DNA from 2 places in the Blautia sp. HCP3S3_H10_2 genome. Region 1 is predicted to be linked to the other one. Evidence: riboswitches for the same ligand, from Rfam matches in the RefSeq annotation. Region 1 holds a riboswitch; the other holds the start of a gene.
The links. Region 1 has a riboswitch for thiamine pyrophosphate ahead of ACTQWB_RS07105 (thiamine-binding protein). Riboswitches for the same ligand answer to the same signal wherever they lie in the genome.
Positions count from the first base shown of each region.

Region 2: linked by a shared signal. The riboswitch ahead of thiM (hydroxyethylthiazole kinase) and the one ahead of ACTQWB_RS07105 (thiamine-binding protein) in region 1 are both predicted to bind thiamine pyrophosphate.

Region 1 covers NZ_JBQKCL010000005.1:152,748-159,172, reverse strand. The annotation lists gene ACTQWB_RS07125 (TspO/MBR family protein) at 1-320, shown strand, start outside; gene ACTQWB_RS07120 (ABC transporter ATP-binding protein) at 505-1,257, opposite strand; gene ACTQWB_RS07115 (ABC transporter substrate-binding protein) at 1,273-2,280, opposite strand; gene ACTQWB_RS07110 (ABC transporter permease) at 2,273-3,055, opposite strand; gene ACTQWB_RS07105 (thiamine-binding protein) at 3,024-3,320, opposite strand; TPP riboswitch at 3,524-3,630, opposite strand; gene ACTQWB_RS07100 (NUDIX hydrolase) at 3,748-4,254, opposite strand; gene ACTQWB_RS07095 (AAA family ATPase) at 4,324-5,808, opposite strand; gene ACTQWB_RS07090 (YkgJ family cysteine cluster protein) at 6,249-6,425, opposite strand, start outside.
Region 2 covers NZ_JBQKCL010000017.1:101,795-108,219, forward strand. The annotation lists gene ACTQWB_RS16260 (family 43 glycosylhydrolase) at 1-700, shown strand, start outside; gene ACTQWB_RS16265 (glycoside hydrolase family 3 C-terminal domain-containing protein) at 703-3,921, shown strand; TPP riboswitch at 3,980-4,088, shown strand; gene thiM (hydroxyethylthiazole kinase) at 4,341-5,162, shown strand; gene thiE (thiamine phosphate synthase) at 5,149-5,790, shown strand; gene ACTQWB_RS16280 (HAD family hydrolase) at 5,787-6,425, shown strand, end outside.

The DNA of each region.
Region 1 (6,425 bases):
TTCCTGTTGTGTGGACTATTCTTTACCTGCTAATGGGTTTCGCCGCTTACCTTGTCGCAAATTCTGGAAAATGCAGTAACAATGCCCTGTTTTTCTTTCTTTTACAGCTTTTCTTCAACTTCATGTGGTCCATCTGGTTTTTCAATTATGAATGGTATCTGTTTTCCTTTTTCTGGCTTGTGGCTTTATGGCTGCTGATCCTGGCAACCATCCGGGCCTTTGGAGCCGTATCGCCAGCTGCTGCCAATCTGCTGTTGCCCTACCTGGCGTGGGTGACATTTGCGGGGTATCTGAACCTGGGAATTTATTTTCTTAATTGAAGCGTGTCCACATGGCCTCACAAAAATATCCCGGCAAGGCCACGCTTTCCAAATACTATACGAAAAAGCGAGATGACCTGCCGGGATATTTTATTTTCATCAACCTTATATACCAGAGCTTTTTCCCAATACCTGCCAGCCATCTGCACGCTCATTTTACAGAAGGCTTTTTCGGAAAAACGCCCTACAATTTACTAATAATTCTTCTCTTATACTCCAGAAACTCCTCAGACAATGCAAAATCCTCTGCCCGGGGCTTTTCCTCTTTGATCACAATTTCTTCCTTGATCGTTCCAGGAGTTCCATTTAAAATATAGATCCTGTCCGACAAAAGAATAGCTTCGTCAATATCATGGGTGATAAACAAGGTAGAAAGATCAATATGCTGCATGATATCCAGATACCATTTGTGCACGCTTGCCTTTGTCAGCGTATCCAGTGCTGAAAACGGCTCATCCAGAAGGGCAACCCCGCTGGAGCTTAAATAAGTTCTAAGTAAAGCTGCACGCTGCCGCATACCACCAGACAGCTGGCTTGGATATTGATACTGAGTACCTTCCAGTCCAAATTCTGCAAAAAGCGGATTTGCCTTTTCCCTTGCTTCCTCTTTCTTCATTCCTTTTAACACAAGGGGAAGCGACACATTATCGATCATTTTTTTATGTGGAAGGAGCAGATCTTTTTGCAGCATGTAGCTAATACTTCCAGGAGCGGAAGTTACGTCCTGGTCTTTTAGATAGACCTTTCCTTCATCGGGAGAAATAATACCGGAAATTACATTGAACAGCGTAGTTTTTCCAGAACCGCTGACTCCCAGAAGGGACACCAGTTCCCCTTTCTTCAGATGGATGGAAATATCCTGAAGAACCTGTTTCTCACCGTATGACTTTGAAATATGTTCTGCTCTTAAAATTACTTCACTTTTTTCTAATGACATTTTTACAATCTACCTCTACTGTGGCAGATAATCATTTGAAAATCCAACTCCGGTAAGATCTTTCTCGCAAAGCTGGTTCTCATACAGCCATTTATAAAATGCGTTCCATCTCTCCGGATCGATCACACCCCAGCTGTCTGCATCATCAATATATTTTGCAGAAAGGAATTCCTGGCTTTTCTTTACAAGCTCTTCGGCATCCTTCAGGGATCCTGTATTATCTCCATCGATAAGAATCTGTGCTGCTTCATCTGGATTTTCAGCTGCATATTCATATCCCTTTGCGGTTGCTTCCATAAACGCTTTTGCCTGATCCGGGTTCTCATTAAGGAAATCATTATTTCCAATGATAACTGGTGTGTAATAATCAAACACAGGGTTAATATCAGAAAATGCAAAGTAGTCGCAATCTACTCCTTCTACCTCTGCATTGATTCCACCCCAGCCCTGGAATACCCAGATGGCATCTGTCTGGTTCGCAGCAAGTGCAGCCGGTTCATCTGTAATATCATTTGGAATTAAAGTAACCTGGCTGAAATCTCCGCCATCACCATTTACAACGTTTTCCAGCATAGCGAGCTCAATTGGAGAATCCCATGTGGAATAGGTCTTTCCGGTAAGCCCTGCCGGTTTATCGATTCCGTCGCCTCCTCTTGAAAGGATTCCGGAAGTATTGTGCTGGATAACTGCAGCAACCGCTGTGATTCCCAGAGGCTCGTCAAGTGCAAGGGAAGCAGCCATGGTATCCTGTGCCTCAATTGCAAACTGCGCCTGGCCTGCTGCACACATAAGAGCCGCTCCATTTTCCGGCGGCTGTACGATTTCCACATCAAGGCCAGCCTCTTCGTAATAGCCCTTTGCCTGTGCCACATAAAGTCCGGTGTGATTCGTGTTTGGGGTCCAGTCCAGACAAAAAGTGATTTTCTCTGGTGCACCATCTTCTGCATATACGCCTGTAGGAACTGCAAGCACCATTGCTGCTGCGGCAGCTGGTACAACGATTTTTTTCAGATTCTTATTCATGGTTTTTCTCCTTTTCAACCTGCAGCCATGGCATCGCGATCCTGCTGACGATATTCACTGCCAGAAGAAGCAGCAAACTGATGATCACGATAAAAATAATAACTGCAAACATTTTATCAAAAGCATATGCCTTTTTTACACGTGTCATATAAACACCAAGTCCGTTAAATCCTCCCAGCCATTCAGAAACCACCGCACCTACTACTGCATAGGAAGCTGAAATCTTCAGTCCGGAAAAGAACTGGGGCAAAGCTACCGGGAATTTCACATGGCGGAAAATCTGTGACCGGCTGGCTCCCATTGCTTTCATCAGACGTATGGCATCCTGATCCACACTTTTATATCCATCCAGCAATCCAATGGTGATGGGGAAAAAAGTGGTGATCACAACCAACGTGATCTTCGGTGCCATTCCAAATCCCATCCACAATACCAGGATCGGTGCAATCGCGATCGTAGGAATCGTCTGGGTGATGATCATGATCGGATAAAACGCCTGATCCATTACGCGGAAACAATCCATCACTGTAGCAAATATAAATGCCAGTCCGATTCCGATCATAAGTCCATAAAAAGACTCCAGCAAAGTAAATTTTGCATGGAAAAGAATGGTAGGCAGATCACTAAATAAGGCCTGGCATACCGCGATGGGCGAAGGAAGCATATACGACGGAACAACTGGTGATATGCTTACCAGCTGCCACAGCAGCAGAATTGCTGCCATGGCAACTACCGGCGGGATCTTACTGGTGATGTTTGGTGACTTTCTTTTCAATGGTAAGCACATCCCCTTCTGGTTTGTAAGCGATCTTCACATATACGCTCATAGCTTTGCAGCCTGCGCGCTCTGCCACATGCTGGCATTCTTTTACAATGTCCATCAGCTGGTCGTAGTCACCTTCGATTGTTGTCTCGAACGGTCCTACATAATAGTTCAGCCCTGTTGACTTGATATAGGCGATCACCTCGTCTACGATACGGATCACCTCTTCATCATCCTGTACATTTGGCAGTACCTGAATTGCTACACTTGCGTTCATTTTGTTTTCCTCCTATTTTCCGTCCCATATATAGGACTTTTGGTAACTGTTCAGAGCCAGTTACGACTTTTTCAAAACCGAATAAGAACCTTATGCGAAATCCTTTTTCAAACACGCCCAGAGCGTGCAGATTGCAGGAATGATTTTCAGACATGCAATTCCTGTAGTGCAAAAAGAGCACCTGCCATCCAGGCAAATGCTCCTAATTCCATCGCTAACACTTCCTACACTGGCATGATCCAACAGGTTAAAAGGGTCTAAGGTCTACCTTACTCTCAGCTTCTCAATTGAAACTCCCCTGGTTTTTATTCAGATTTCGTTGCTTATTATAGTATACATTGCATGAAATTGCAAGAAACTATTTTAACCCTTTTCATTATTACAATAATCCCACCCAGCCGCCAAAACGCCTGGTTCTGAATGAGCACTAAATATTCTCAAAAGCAGCCTTGATGCTGTCGTAATGAAGGAATTTCCCCTGGGATGCAAGTTCTTTGATCTGATCAAGACTTGCAAACATATAGCCATCTGTTTCTTCTTCCTGCAGATGAAGGTCTTTCTCCTGCACATCCATTACAAACCGATATACATCTACAAAGTAATTGTCTCCTTCCCCAGGATTTTCTCTCTTATATGTAAAAAGATAGCCTCCCCTGGCAGTGCTTACATCAAGTCCAGTTTCCTCCTTTACTTCGCGTAACACTGCGTCATAAGAGGACTCTCCTGCCTGGGCGGCACCACCGGAAACCTCCCACCAGCCCGGTGCCCAGGCCTTGGTCATTACACGTTTGGTAATAAGAAAAGTGCCATCCGGTCTTGCCACTACCCCAAGAACAGTGAGATGATATTCTCCATCCTTCAGGCACCAGTCATTACGCTTCATGGTACGGCCTGTTGGTCTTTTATTTATATCATAGATATCCCAGAACTCCATTTTGGTCACTCCTGTTATATATTTCTTCCATTTTTATTCTTTGTATGTGTTTTTTATCAAATATCACAGCTACTTCAGCAGTTCCTCTACCATTTCTCTGGTATATGTAACTTTCTCCACATGATTTACCTCGATCTGATACAGCGCATTTGCCGCAATATGTTCTGCTGCCTGCTCCAGGTCACGGATGCCGGAGGTGTTAGAATAACGTTCGATAATAGCATCCAGCGCTCCATCTGTGATAATGCACTCGCCCTCTTCCATATGCATTCTCTTAAGAACTTTCGGAAGGGAAAATTTGGAAAAGATTACTTTCTTCTCTTCGGCTGTATAGTCCGGAATATCGATCACTGCAAATCTGGACATCAGCGGCGCACTGATCTGGTCGCGGTCGTTGGCTGTAGCAATCGGATAGACACCGCCCGTAGGAATCATACATTCCATATAGTTGTCGGTAAAACCAAGATTATCCAGAAGGGTGAGAAGAACATCCGCCGGATTTCCATTTCCCTTACCGGAATTTGCCTTGTCAAGCTCATTGATGATAAATACCAGATTGGAAGCTCCTGCCATGGAAAATGCCTCCATGATAATACCAGGCTTTGCATTCGCATAAATACGCGGGCTTCCGGTCAGCTGCTTGGAATCATTGATAGAGCTCATATCCAGAGTCGTCCACGGCAGCTTCAGAATCCTTGCAACCGCATAGGCGATCTGGGATTTACCGGTACCAGCAGGACCTATAAGAAGAAGTCCGTAAGCCGGAAGGGTATGGGTACGGTTGATCTGGATGATCGTCTCAATAATACGCTGTTTTACCCGCTCCATTCCGTAAAGCTCTTCATCCAGGATTCTTCTTGCCTCAACAGGATCGATTGCCTCGAAATAATTGTTTTTCCACTGAATGTTCAGCATAATGGAAAGAGCTCTCTGGGCATGATGGCGCTCTTCCTGGGAAACCTCGCTGGATCTTGCAACAGCCAGATTTCTTCTTGTCCAAAGTCTGATATTATCCGGCAGGGTCTTACCTGCACAGGTCATAAAATCTGTAATACTCTGGATACTGGTAAGCTTCATCTCATCACCAGTCTCTTCCTGATCCTCGTCCTCCTCTGTCTCAGCAGGTGCATTGCTCTCCAGAAGTCTCTCGATCATAAACTGCAGAAAACCATCCTCCGCGGAAAGCTTGGTGCCGCCTCCAAATGCAGTTTCACGGATACGGTATACCGCATAGCCTTCCTCTGTATTCGCACCTGATAAGCGCACATTAATGCGGCTGTCCCCAAGCCATTTCAAAAGGCTGGTAAATCTGGAATCAATTTTCAGCACATCTGCTGTGTAGGTGCCATCCTCTTCCTTAAATTCAAAAGCAGTACGGTTCACCGGATTGGTAAACACACCACAGGAATGATGCTTCCACTGTCTTTCTTTATTGTCCAGCACCATGATCGGCTGCCGGGGTGACGGCTGTGCATTGTTGCTGTGAAAAGTTGTATAAGTACATTTCGCTTCTGCTTTACTGGCAGACGCGCCACTGAAGTCAAATACTGGCATAACTTAGTCCTCTCTCATATTTAATTTATATCACTGTATTTTTCATACCCAATTTCTTCTTTCCTACTATAGCAATAATTTTCCTTATTGTCCAGAATGAGTTGAACCGATTCATTTCCTCCGATGCATTTCCTATAACGTTTTCGTTCCAGGCAGATTTTCAGTTGTTTTCTGTCATTTTTTCTGTTGTTTTTTCAAAAAGCACTTGCCAAACTTTTGGTTTTCGTGTATTCTAGTACGTGAGCATTTTTCTAATATTTCATTTTTACTTATATTTGATTTTTACTTAACATTTGTTTTATATATGTTTTTTAGTGCGCAGATGCCATAGTCCCTCCCAAAGCTTCTTATGGAACACTGCACTCTAAAAATAAAAGACTCCCGGGCTCATTCTGAGTTCCGGGAGTTCTTATTTTTTCAGGCACGCTCCAGAGCCTGTTTCAAACATGCTCTAGGCTCAGCAGCTCTTTTCCTTCTGAAAGCCTTTCCTGAAACTGCTCGTAAAAGTCCCTGTTGACTTCATAAGGCTTCATGTAGAAACGGTTTACCACATAGAGATTCAGGTTCCGGATCAGCTGTGCATCTGTAGCGTTATAAAGTACTTCCTGTACATCCAG
Region 2 (6,425 bases), on a different contig from region 1:
GCTGATCAGCCAGGGGGATCTGTTCTTGAATGAAAATACAGATGAGAACCATGCTAAAAACTATCTGGGAAATACTCATGGAAGTATATTGCATTTAAATGATAAGTATTATATTTTTTACCATCGACAGACAAACAGAAGCTCCTATGCAAGACAGGCATGCGCAGAGGAAATAGAGATGCGGTCTGATGGAAGTTTTGCTCAGGCAGAGGTTACAAGCTGTGGCCTGAATGGTGGACCATTGGACGGACTGGGAAGGTATGAGGCACGAATTGCATGTAATCTCTGGTCAAAGAATGGTACCGGAAGATATGATGGAAAGAACCCGAGAAAGAAGTTATCAGAACATCCATATTTTACACAAGATAAAAAAGATGGAGATGCAACAGCGGTTCAATACATTGCAAATATGAGAGATGGCGCGGTTGCAGGATTTAAGTATTTCGATATACGGAAACTTGGAAGTGTTTCAATAGAAATCAGAGGAAATGCAGACGGCAAAATGATCATTTCATTGGATGAAACTTTTGACAATGTGTTGACTGAGATCAGAGTTTCTGAGTCTGGAAATGAGTGGCATGTGGTGAGTGAAAAGGCGCAGGAAATGAAAAAAAGGGAGAAACATTCAAATGCGATATTTTTCAAATATAGTGGAAATGGAGCAATTGATTTTAAAGCATTTGAACTGAGAAAGGAGTAACTATGAAAAAAGAAAAGAAATTAAAAATGAGTAATAAGGTATTCAGAATCATAATGAGCACCATTATGGCTATTTTTTTGATTTTTGCTGTAGTTTTAACGACAGTAACAAATTATTTTACACCGTCGTTGGATACCTTCCTTGGAAAAGGAAAAAAGACAGCAACTGTACCGAAAGGAACTTCTGATTGGGATACAAATTATTATGATTTTGAAAGTACGAATTCAGAAGAAGCATTGAATAATAGTGTGAAAATAGCAGAGCAGATTGGCGATGAAGGTGAAGTACTGTTAAAGAATGACGGAATTTTGCCACTTACTACGGATAGCAAGGTAACCCCGTTTGGTTATCGTTACATAAATCCTGTAATGAGCGGTTCTGGTTCAGGTGGAACTAATACAACAGCAGACTATGTATATACAGCAGAAAAAGGTCTGACAGAGGCATTCGGGAATGTAAATACGGATGTTGTAGATGCCATGAAAAAAGCAGAAACGGTTGATACTACACCAGTAGCAGCCAGCGGAGAAGGCGGACAGACAGCATTTTTAGGGGCATCTGTAAATATCAGTGAATATCCGGCAGATACTTATAAAGGTTTAGAAGACAGCTGCAAAGATACAGTTGGTATTGTTTTCGTTGGACGTGCTTCAGGAGAAGGTGGAGATTTGTATACAAAGGAGTACGCGGACGGAACTCCTCATCAGTTAGCTCTCACAGAAGCAGAAAAAGAAACCATTCAGTTTGCAAAAGATAATTGCTCTGGTGTTGTAGTGGTTATAAATTCAACAAATGCTATGCAGATTCCGGAGCTCGAGGATGATGACCAGGTTAATGCAATTCTGCAGATTTGTACACCTGGTGCGATGGGATTCAAGTCTCTTGGGAAAATCTTAAATGGTACTGTATGCCCATCTGGTAGAACAGTAGATACATTTGTAGCAAATAACCAGGAAACTCCTACATTTGTTAATTTTAATAACGGAGAAGGAAACACTGTATATGAGAATGCTACATATACAAGAGATATATGGTTAGCTGCATTTAAGGGAGGCTCAGAATTCCAGGCTCCTTTCCGTGAATATGAAGAAGGAATGTACCTTGGATACCGTTGGTATGAAACAGCATCTGATTTAGGATACTTTACAAGCAATAATCTTCCAGCGGGAGAGACAGATCCGTATTATAACCGTGATAATGGTGTTGTATATCCATTTGGATATGGAATGAGTTATACTACTTTTGATCAGAAAATTGAAAGCTATGATGATTCCGGAGATAATATTGAACTTTCTGTAAAGGTAACAAATACAGGAGATACATATGCCGGCAAGGATGTTGTGCAGATTTATTATAATGCTCCATATACAGAGTTTGATGAAGAGAACAAAATCGAAAAACCAACAGCAAATCTGATTGCCTTTGATAAGACAGGAGAATTACAGCCAGGGGAGTCTGAGCTTGTTAAGATCAGTATTCCGAAAGAAGATATGGCATCTTATTGTTATACACATGATAATGGAAACGGAACAACAGGTGCATATGTTCTTGAGAAAGGCGATTATGAGATTACTTTGCGTCAGAACAGTCATGATGTAATCGAAAAGAAAATTACAACGATTGATGATACTTTCTGGTATGACGGATCGGATGAAGATCATATCCGCAATTATGATAAAAATGCCCAGGCAGCATTAAACGCTGATGGAACATCAACTGGGGAACCAGCGAAGAAAGAAGCAGACGATTCAGCTGAGTTTATTGCAACAACAAATGAATTCGAGCACGCAAATGAATATATGACAGATCCATCTGTTGGAAATGATGTTACAATTCTGACAAGAGCAGACTGGGAAAATACTCAGCCAACAGCACCTACAGATGTAACTAAGCAGGCAAGCGATACGGTGATTTCATGGCTGGATTATGGATATGCAACATATGATCTTGGAAAAGGAACCTGGGATGATGTAAACGATCCGGTATTGGGATCTAGTGAAGGTAGTAAAGTATATGTAGCAGAAAAAGATATGCCGAAATCCAAACAGGATAATGGTCTTACTTTATCGAACATGAGAGGAATCAGTTACTATGATTCAAAGTGGGACGAGCTGTTAGACCAGCTTGACTATGAAAGCGATGAGATTAATGGAGCATTATTTGCAAATGGATATGCATCTGGAAAGTTATCAGCAGTTGGTAAAATGGCTACATCTGAACATGATGGTCCACAGGGAATTGGCCTGAATGATAATTCTGGTAATAACTGGGTATCCTGTTGTTCCTTCCCTGCCGCAACGACATTGGCGCAGACATGGAATGTGGATCTGGCATATGAGATGGGCAGTCATGTGGCAGAAGAAAATTACTGGATTGATGGCAGTGGATGGTACGCACCGGCGGTAAATCTTCACTGGTCTCCATTCTCTGGAAGAAACTATGAATATTATTCAGAGGATCCAATTATTTCAGGAAAGATAGCAGCTGGTGTAATATCTGGTGCAGGAGATAAAGGAACTTATTGTGCGCTGAAACACTTTGCAATGGTTGAACAGGAAGAACAGCGTTGGTGGATTCCGTCAGCATGGGCAACAGAACAGACAATCCGTGAACTGTACCTCAAAGCATTTGAGATACCTGTAAAAGAAGCAATGAAAACAATTAAGTATATTTCTGATGATAAAGGTACAGTCAGCACAAAAACTATGCGCGCATGTGATAACATGATGACAAGCGGATGGTCAGGAATAGGTGGTTTGTATTCTGGCTATGATTACAATCTTATGACTGCAGTGCTCAGAGATGAATGGGGATTCCAGGGATTTGTAATTACTGATTATGATCAGGGAAATGGTCCAAATGACAATGTTGCAGTAAACAGAATGGTAAGAGCCGGAGTAGACCAGCATATGATCGATAAGACTCTTAGCCCAGGAAAATATACATCTATTGATACAGCAACAGGCGTGGCAGCACTTCGAAGAGCTATAAAAGATACTCTGTATACGATGGCAAATTCAGCACAGGTTAATAACACAGCGCCAGGAGCAAAAGTTTACTATAAAATGTCTCCATGGAGAGTTGCAGTAATTATTGTTGATGTTATAATCGCAGCACTTATTGGACTTGGCATTTTTGTAATGGTGAGAAGAACAAAAGATGAAAAGCTGAATCCTGATAAATATAAAAAGAAAAAAGTAAAAGTACAAAAAGAAGAATAACGAAATTCGCAAAAAAAGCAGATTGCATTTTGGGCTGGACAGGCTTATAATGTACAAGAATAGATGAAAGGGGAGCTTGCCGTAAGCAGGCTGAGAACAGAATGTTTGGTCTGGACCCGTAACCTGATTTGGATAATGCCAACGTAGGGATATAGCGGATACGTGTTTTTTTCATACGTGTATTTTGAGCGGATATGTCTTTGTGGCATATCCGCTTTTTAGTATGAAGGTCCTGTGGGAGCGCCAGAGGCGCGGAGCAATCGACTTTCATTCATGGACATATCTGCGTAAGCAGACATGTCCGTTTAGTTTGCTGGCTCAAATATGAAGACGCCGCGATTTACGAAGTAAATACGTGAATTCTTCATGTTGGGAGGCTTGTACAAAATTGTCTATGAAGCAGGTAAAGGAGGAAAATGATGTTTGGAGAATGTTTAACAAAGGTAAGAAAGCAGGTACCGCTGGTGCATAATATTACAAATTATGTAACAGTAAATGATGTGGCAAATGTATTGCTGGCTTGTGGCGGCAGCCCGATCATGTCTGATGAGCCGAAGGATGTGGAAGATATCACAACGATCTGTGGTGGGTTAAATATTAATATTGGAACCCTGAATGAGCGCAGCATCGAAGGAATGTTTCTTGCAGGAAAGCGTGCTAAAGAGCTGGGACATCCGATCTTGCTGGATCCGGTGGGCGCCGGTGCATCGAAGCTGCGTACAGAGACCGCTTTGAAACTGATGGAAGAACTGCACCCGACAGTTATCCGCGGAAATATTTCTGAAATCAAGACACTTGCATTTGGAAGTGGAACAACCAAAGGGGTAGATGCAGATGTGGCAGATGCCGTAACAGAAGAAAATCTGGAAAATTCTATCGCTTTCATAAAAGATTTTGCCAAAAAAAGCGGCTCTGTAATAGCAATCACAGGGGCTATTGATCTGGTCAGTGATGGGGAAAACTGTTATGTGATCCGAAATGGCAGACCGGAGATGGGTAAAATCACAGGAACCGGATGCCAGCTGTCCGGAATGATGACAGCCTATATCACAGCGAATCCGGAGCAGAAGCTGGAGGCAGCCGCAGCAGCAGTCTGCGTGATGGGACTGGCAGGAGAAATCGGATGGAGCCATATGCAGGAATGGGAAGGGAATTCTACATACCGCAATCGTATTATTGATGCTATTTATCAGATGGACGAGGCAGTCCTGAATGAGGGGGCCAAGTATGAACGTCGATAAAAAAGACCTGCTGTTGTATGCAGTTACGGACCGTCACTGGCTGGATGGACGTACCTTATATTCTGTAGTAAAAGAGAGCCTGGATGGTGGTGTGACCTTTGTGCAGCTTCGGGAAAAGGAACTGGATGAAGCACATTTCCTGGAGGAGGCAAAGCAGCTTCAGAAGTTATGTAAGGAATATCAGGTGCCGTTTGTGATCAACGATAATGTGGATATCGCGATTGCAATGAATGCAGACGGTGTACATGTAGGACAAAGTGATATGGAAGCTGGCGACGTGCGGGCCAAGCTTGGACCGGATAAGATCATTGGTGTATCTGCGCAGACTGTGGAACAGGCAGTTCTGGCGGAAAAACGAGGAGCGGATTATCTCGGGGTGGGAGCTGTATTTCCTACCGGCTCTAAAGCAGATGCCGTGGAAGTGCCCCATGAGACACTGAAGGCTATTTGCGAGGCAGTATCGATTCCGGTAATAGCCATTGGCGGCATAACCCAGGAGAATGTGAAAGAACTGAAAACAAGCGGGATCTGTGGAATTGCAGTTATCAGTGCGATCTATGCACAGAAGAATATTAAAAAGGCGACAGAAGATCTGAAAGAAGAAACAAAGAAGATGGTGGAAGCATGATTCGGGGAGCAGTTTTTGACCTGGACGGTGTGTTGCTGGATTCTATGGCAATCTGGAATGATCTTGGAGCGAGATACCTGCAAAATCAGGGAATCCAGCCAGAGCCGGACCTAAGAGAGATGTTGTTTTCCATGAGTATGGAACAGGGCGCAGAATATATGAAGCAGCAGTATCATCTGAAACAGTCTGTAGAAGAGGTACTGGCAGGAATTCAGGAAATGCTGCAGGATTATTACTTCTACGAGGTAAAAGCGAAAGACGGCGCCAGGGAGCTGCTGGCTTTTTTGCAGGAGAAAGGGATCAAGATGACAGCGGCTACTTCCAGTCCGCGGGAGCATGTGACAAGGGCACTTCGGCGAAACGGACTTCTGGAGTTCTTGCAAAAAATAGATACTACCAGTGAGGTGGGAGAAAGCAAGCATTCCCCGCTGATCTACAGACTGGCAGCAGAATATATGGGAACCAGACCAGAGGAAACACTGGTATTCGAGGATTCCCTGTATGCACTTCAGACTGCGAAGCAGGCTGGATTTCGTGCCATTGGTGTTTATGACGGCAATGGAGAAACAAACCAGGCCGGGGTGAAAGAGACAGGAGAAGTGTACCTGAAGGATTTAGCAGAATTCCTAAACTGT